Regions from separate parts of the Bacillus sp. Marseille-Q1617 genome, predicted to be linked through region 2. Evidence: predicted binding sites of a transcription regulator. Region 2 holds the regulator's gene; the other holds the start of a gene.
What was found. The regulator Rex, encoded in region 2, represses fermentation and respiration genes when NADH is low (regulators of the CRP and FNR family bind a similar motif). The targets are predictions, from matches to a motif close to TTGTGAAATATTTCACAA.
Positions count from the first base shown of each region.

Region 1 (3,766 bases), 780 kb from region 2:
GTTTATGAGCACGTGCCGAGGGAGTCTCTCGGGGAAGACATCGTGTTCCTGAGTATCAGCTTTGCTCCTGATCAGGATACACCGGCAGCTTTAACGAAATATAAAGCCTATTTCGGTAGTGATGGAGAAAAATGGAGAATGGCCAGAATCACTGAGGAAGGAGAGTTGAATGCCCTTCTTGAAGCCTTCGGCGTAATTGTTATACCTGATAACAATGGAAATTTCACTCATAACTCTGCTTTCTATCTGGTAAATCGGGAGGGGCGGCTCCAGGAAGTGCTGGATTATAGAGACATAGATGGAGCGGCGGCTGTTGTGGATTCTTATCTCAAAATGGAAGCCAATTAAAGGAGGGGAAATGATGAAATCTTTTTACTACGGAAGCTTATTATTCATCTTTCTTATTCTGCCTCCAGTAGCCGAGCTGCTTGAATCGGTTATGATTGTCCACATGCATATGCAAATGCCGCTCTTGATCATTGCAGGGATGCTGATGGCACCTTTATTTCAAAAAAACTCTTTCTTGAGGAGATGGAATGAAAATGGCCAGCCGGGAATTCTTCTTTTTATGTTGATCTTTTCTTATTGGCTGCTGCCGAGAACGATGGATGAGGCGCTTTCTTCCTTGTGGATGGAAGGATTTAAGTTTATCAGTTTACCATTTTTGGCCGGCGTTCCCCTCAGGGACAGCTGGACGAAAGTAAGCAATGGAACGAAGAGGGTTGTCCTTATCATTATTACACTTTTATCCGCCCTCATGGGATGGATCTATATCTTTTCTCCAAACCAGCTCTGTAACAACTATTTGATTGTGGAACAGGTTACACTTGGCTGGGGTTTCTGGACGATGGGGCTTTGCATCAGTATTTATATCGTGTATGACATGTTCAGTGAAAAATGGGAAGAATCTTATTAAAGCCTGTGATGATCGTCACAAAAGGCAAGGTTACTCTTTGATATAGTGAAGAAAGAGTGACGAAGCAAGGAGGGGTACAATTGAAATTTCAATCTCTATACGATGAAATCGGTCCTGACCGGATACAGGCACTGGTGGACGCATTTTATCCCAAGGTCTACAGAGATCCAGATCTGAGGCCGTTGTTTGAAGGTGAAATGTCGGAAATCATGAGGAAACAATACATGTTTCTCACCCAGTTTCTCGGAGGTCCGCCATTATACAGTGAAGAATTCGGTCCGCCTGCCATGAAAGCAAGGCATCTCCCTTTCGAAATCACTCCAGAGAGGGCAAGGTGCTGGCTGCACTGCATGAAAGAAGCATTCGAAGAAACAGGTTTGAACGACCTTCCTGAGGGCGAGGTATTCTATACAAGGCTCACCCAAGTGGCAGCAATCATGATTAACACAAAATAATATAGAAGACAGATAAGAGAGGCTGGGACATGAGTGTTTTAGTCTAAGTAAAACCCGAACTAATATGTCCTCTAAGAGGCTTATTAGTTCAGGTTTTTAATAGTTTAGATGTTCAAGTAGATTTTAGCTATTTCCAGCGGTTGATTGGAGTGCAAGACGAAGACTCCTGCGGGAAGAGTAGCTTATAAGAAAAGCGGAAGGGCTTTGAAGAGAGGTGGGGGGCATAAGACGAATCGGCCTGGAAGGCGCTCTTTGCCTTCTTGGTCGGTTTGGCTTATGACCTGTGCCTCTAAGCCCTGCAGCTAGACATGTGAGACCCCGCAGGCTTGCCGAGGAGGCTCACGGGCTACCCGCGGAAAGCGAAGTCTTGCACGGAAATCAATAGCGGCATTAAGAGTCTATACTGAAATTGTTCGTCTTTACTCTTTTTGTTCTAAATCAAATCTTCTGTACCGCACGAGGGAAAAGAATATTATTTTCCAAGTGGATATGCTCGAATAAATCGGATTCCAGTTCTTCCAGCCGCTGATAAACAAGGCGGTAGGTTCCGCATGCACCCAGAGGAGGGGTGAAATCATTTGTGACCTTTCGGATTTCTTTTATGATATCCCCTGCATGTTGATGCTCGTCTTCCAACGCCGAAAGAATGGTCAATAATCTCTCTTTGTTTTCAGGCTTTGGATCTTCTTCGAATGCAATAAGTGCCGGGAAGTCTTCCATTTCTTCCTTGATCGTATGCTGCTCAAGATCAGCCTTCAACTGATGGAACAGTTTATGAATCTGTGCTAAATGGGGGTGCTGTGCCCCATGAACGCGAAGTACCTTCGTCACATAAGGAGTCAGTTTCGGCAGTTCTTCATTTAAGTAACGGTGGTGTTTACCGACGATATATTGAATCAACTCCGTGGATGAAGCCTGTTCCCAGTTGATGGTGGATTCGCTCAATCTCTTCGCTTCATCATACAGTGCATTTAACTCCGTGAGGATTTCTTCTGAAGAAAGATTCCTTTCTTCGATCGCTTCAATTAAAGGGCGATTTCCTCCGCAGCAAAAGTCGATTCGATTCGCCTTGAAAAAGTCGCTTGCTTTCGGAAATTCTGTGACGATATTCCCTATTATGGATGACTCTGTGAATGTTTGTGTCATTGTAATCCCTCCATATTGTTGTGTTACTTGTATAACTGTCTTTATCATATCAACAACTGAACGAGAGTTTTGTGATACATATCACAGATCGGAATGAAGTTCATCACTGGTTAACTTCATTTCTGACAGCCATTCTCTGCGACAAAGTCACCCGTCCATATCCGCGATCAGTGAATGATTTCCTCTTTCAGTTTGTCAGGGTCGATGACATAGAAGCCTGAGGTATCAAGCTCGATAAGATCTTTTTTCCTTAGCTGGTTAAGGGTTCTGCTGACTGTTTCACGCGAGGTGCCGATCATGTTGGCGAGTTCTCTGTTCGTAAAATGGGTGGTGATTTTATACAGGTTTTCTTGCTTCACACCATTGGACTTTGATAGACGCAGTAGAAGCATAATGACCTGTTCATACGTATTGTGGAGAATTTTCTCTTCCAAGCGGCTTTGAAGATCGACAATTTTACCCCCTAGAACCCGGAATAACTTAATGCAAAGCTCTGGGTGTTGAATCAGGATTTTCTCGAAATCTTTAATGGGGGTGACGATGAGCTGGGCCTTTTTTATGACCTCGGCGTTAGCAGGAAAAGTCCCCTGCCTGAAAAAACCGGCGTGAGGGAACATTTCACCATCCTCGAGTACCGATACGATCTGTTCTTTTCCGGTTGCATCAGTTTTATAAATTTTCACGATGCCGGAGTGGATGAAGAAGACGCGGTCGAGAGGTTCTTCCTGCATGAAAATAATCGAACGGGCATTATATATTCTTGACGACGAAATCGATATGATCGGCTGCAGCTCCTCGTCAGACAGCTCCTTGAATAATGGAACGGTTTGCAGATGCTTTTTAATCTCTTCTTTTTTTAACATGGAGGACTCCTTTCTGTGTTTGAACTATCATCACTATCACCATCTAAACACTCTTTTTCCTCATGCTCTTCGGTATATACACACATGCTGGTTCGCTTTCCATGTAATCGCCTGTCAGCGCATAGGCTCTTGAGCGGGAACCTCCGCAGACGTAGCGGAATTCGCATTGTCCGCATTTCCCTTTATATTTATCAGGATTTCTCAGGTCTTTAAAAATAGGTGAGTGCCGGTAAATTTCTGATAGCGGCTGCTGTCTTACATTCCCGGCTTTGATGGGGAGAAGTCCGCTGGGATAGACGTCCCCGATATGGGAAATGAAGACAAATCCATTCCCGTCATTTATTCCTCTCGGTGCCCGTCCCAGACCATCAAATTGACCAGTTTTG
Region 1 is NZ_CAHJXM010000001.1:944,681-948,446, forward strand. Features, by position in the region: gene HWX64_RS04690 (SCO family protein) at 1-348, shown strand, start outside; gene HWX64_RS04695 (hypothetical protein) at 359-916, shown strand; gene HWX64_RS04700 (globin) at 997-1,371, shown strand; partial or broken gene HWX64_RS21860 (hypothetical protein) at 1,648-1,872, shown strand; gene ric (iron-sulfur cluster repair di-iron protein) at 1,810-2,517, opposite strand; gene HWX64_RS04710 (Crp/Fnr family transcriptional regulator) at 2,685-3,380, opposite strand; gene HWX64_RS04715 (TIGR04053 family radical SAM/SPASM domain-containing protein) at 3,424-3,766, opposite strand, start outside.
Region 1: a site for Rex is predicted at 2,587-2,604, ahead of ric (iron-sulfur cluster repair di-iron protein). Genes of this name have one in related genera too.

Region 2 (3,766 bases):
ATATAGCTGAGGGTCACTTTTCGCTCCGTTTCATATAATCCCGGACTGATAAATGACCAGACCTGGAATAAAATGAGCGGTGCGGTGAGGATCAGCGAAATGAATACCATCATTTCCATATAAATCTTGAGCGGGTCTGTCAGACGAAATGCATTCATCGTAAGCTCTTTGGCTTCGTCTGCATGCTGCAGATAACGAATCAGCGGTTCCGCGAGAAAGAAGCTTGCTACAAACGCTAACAAGAAGAAAACGACTACAATCATGAGTCGTTTTTGCAATTCTCCTATATGTTCATACATTGTCATGTCTTTTTGACTTTGACTCATGGCATTCATCCTACTCTACTCACTTAGCACTTTTGTTTTTATCGTCGTCGTCATCAGCTAAGCCTTTTGTTGCGTTTTTAAACTCACGTAATGTATTACCGAAAGCTTTCCCTAATTCAGGCAATTTCTTCGGGCCAAAAACTAGTAAAGCGACAATTAAAATGATTATGAGGCTACCTGGACCTACTGGCATAATGAGACACCTCCTCTTGTACTCTTCTATCATAACGTAAAGCGACAGAATTTTCTATTCCGTTATAATTCCATCTTGTGACATTTCCGTGTCATCTTCCGAATAATGCTTTAAAAAGTAAACCAGTGATTGCAACTCTACAGCCAGATCAATATGATGCACCCGGATATGATCTGGTACCGTCAGCCTTGCCGGCGTAAAATTGAGGATTCCCTTGATCTTTGAAGAGACCAATCTGTCTGTGATGTTTTGAGCAGAAGAAGCCGGCACAGTAAGGATGGCCACTTCAATATTCTGATCCTCAAGCTTCTCTTCCAGGTCATCCAGGTGGAATACCGGCACATCGCCGACCTGAGTACCAACCTTTGACTCATCCACCTCGAACGCCATCTCGATCTTCGTATTATTGTTTTTTATAAAATTATAATTAAGAAAGGCAGTTCCCAGGTTTCCGACACCAATCAGCACTACCTTGGTCAGGGCATCCTGATCCAGCGTCTTTCTGAAGAAAGAGAGAAGATAGTTAACATTATATCCATAACCCTTTTTCCCTAATGCACCGAAATAGGAAAAGTCCCTGCGGATCGTGGCCGAATCAACTTTTACTGCTTCACTTAATTCCTTCGATGACACCCTCTGCTTGCCAGATGAGTATAAATTCTTGATAAAACGGTAATAAAGCGGCAGCCGCTTTGCCGTTGCCTGTGGAATTTTCGTTGTATCCTGATTCATATTGCATTCCCCCACATCTATTCAAAAGCCCGTTGCATTGAACGCCCACACATCTGTGAACGCTTCCAAAATAACAGATAAACATTTTTAAGTCTCTCTACCCATCATACACTATATTCTATCCTATATGTGTGAAGATTAATAGTCATTCATAGGTATGTATGATTGCCGTTACCCTCTCAAATACGGTACACTAGCACTATGAAATAGAGGTGAAACGTCATGATTCTACTACAAGTGAATCAACTTAGCAAAAACTTTGGTGCAGATAATATATTATCGAACATCAAGCTTGAAATACAGACAAGGGACAGAGTCGCACTCGTCGGCCGCAACGGTGCAGGGAAGTCGACTCTATTAAAAATAATTGCCGGTCAGCTATCGCATGACGCCGGGGACATCACAAAACCTAAAGGCGTATCGATCGGCTACCTTGCCCAGAACACAGGACTGGAATCCGACTTATCCATCTGGGCAGAAATGCTTACCGTATTTGAGGGTCTGCGAGCTCAGGAGGAGCAGCTCCGTATTCTCGAAAAACAAATGGCCGACCCGTCCGTATACGAAAACGACGACGTCTATCAGCGTGTTTTAAAAGAATACGATCAGCTTCAGGTAAGCTTCAAAGAATCCGGCGGCTACCAATACGAAGCAGACATCCGGTCCGTCCTGCACGGGTTGAACTTTGCTGATTTTGACTATGAGACAAAAATCTCCACGTTAAGCGGAGGACAAAAAACCAGACTGGCACTGGGTAAGCTTCTCTTGACCAAGCCTGATATTCTCATCCTTGATGAACCGACCAACCATCTGGATATAGAGACTCTATCCTGGCTTGAAACGTACTTGCAAAGCTACGAAGGCGCTGTTCTGATTGTTTCCCATGACCGTTACTTCTTGGACAACGTCGTCAATCAAGTATATGAAATCTCCCGTAAACGGAGCAAGAAATTCATAGGAAACTACAGTAAATATCTTCAGCAAAAAGCAGAAGACTATGAGAAAGATGTAAAACTCTATGAACGCCAGCAGCAGGAAGTCGCAAAACTGGAAGACTTCATCCAGCGGAACATCGCCCGTGCGTCCACCACAAAAATGGCGCAGAGCCGCAGAAAAAAGCTGGAGCGTATGGAACTGATGGACAGGCCGCTCGGCGATGAGAAATCCGCTACCTTCGCATTCGGAATCGATCGACAAAGCGGAAATGATGTGCTGAAAGTTAACGACCTTTCAATCGGTTATGAAGAGGATGAAAAAATCTCCAGTCATATCGATTTTTCTGTAAAAAAGGGTGACAGCATTGCGCTCGTAGGTCCCAATGGAACTGGAAAATCCACTTTGCTTAAGACACTTGTGGATAAGCTTAAGCCTTTATCCGGCAATTTTAGTTTCGGCTCAAATGTATCAATCAGCTACTATGACCAGGAGCAGGCCGATCTTTCATCAAATAAAACCGTCCTCAATGAACTATGGGATGAATACCCGATGAAAAATGAGAAAGAAATCCGGACCGTCCTCGGCAACTTCCTTTTCTCAGGTGAAGACGTGCTGAAGCCGGTTTCTACTTTAAGTGGCGGCGAGAAAGCAAGACTCGCCCTTTCAAAGCTGATGATGGAAAAAGGGAATGTCCTTATCCTTGATGAGCCAACGAACCATTTGGATCTAGACAGTAAAGAAGTGCTGGAAAATGCACTCATCGATTATCCAGGCACCATTTTGTTCGTGTCACACGATCGTTATTTTATCAACAGGATCGCGACCAAAGTGCTTGAACTCTCTAAAAATGGTTCGACCGAATACCTCGGAGACTATAACTATTATATGGAAAAGCTGCAGCAGCAAGAAGAACTGGCCGCCCTTGAGCAGGCAGAAAAAGGACAGCCTTCAACCAGCAGCTCGGCAACCCCGCAGAAACAAAGTCATAAGATTGATAAAGAAGCGAAAAAGCTTGAGCGCCAGCGTAAACGAAGAGTGGAAGAAATTGAAATTCAAATGGAAGCACTTGAAGCTGTCATCGAAGAACAGGAAGAACTGCTTTGTGATCCGGACATCTTCCAGGATCATGAAAAGGTCCAGGAGATCAATGACAAACTCAATTCTTCCAAAGAAGAACTCGATGAACTGCTGGAAGAATGGACAGAATTAGAAGAGCTTCTCCAAGAAGAACAGTAATCCACAGGTTTGGATAACATTTCGTTATCCAAACCTTCTTTATTCCACACCATTATCCACAGATCAAATGTTGACCAATCGTTGTTCACAGGAGTTTTCCACATTATCCACAACCTAACTGGCAGTTATACACATTTCAACACTGAATTACTCATACCTTTTTCACAAGGTGTTCACATCTATTCATTAGTTATTAACAACTTATCCACAGACTGTTGATAAAACGTATGTTCTGCTTAAAAAAGCTTCGGTGGAGGTTAAACTCTAACCTCACCGAAGCTTTTATTTCATTAGAAATTCTCAATATCCAACCCGGGATGGGCATTCATTGCCATGTCGCCTC
Region 2 is NZ_CAHJXM010000001.1:159,821-163,586, reverse strand. Features, by position in the region: gene tatC (twin-arginine translocase subunit TatC) at 1-326, opposite strand, end outside; gene HWX64_RS00945 (twin-arginine translocase TatA/TatE family subunit) at 346-519, opposite strand; gene HWX64_RS00940 (redox-sensing transcriptional repressor Rex) at 574-1,251, opposite strand; gene HWX64_RS00935 (ABC-F family ATP-binding cassette domain-containing protein) at 1,474-3,423, shown strand; gene tsaD (tRNA (adenosine(37)-N6)-threonylcarbamoyltransferase complex transferase subunit TsaD) at 3,714-3,766, opposite strand, start outside.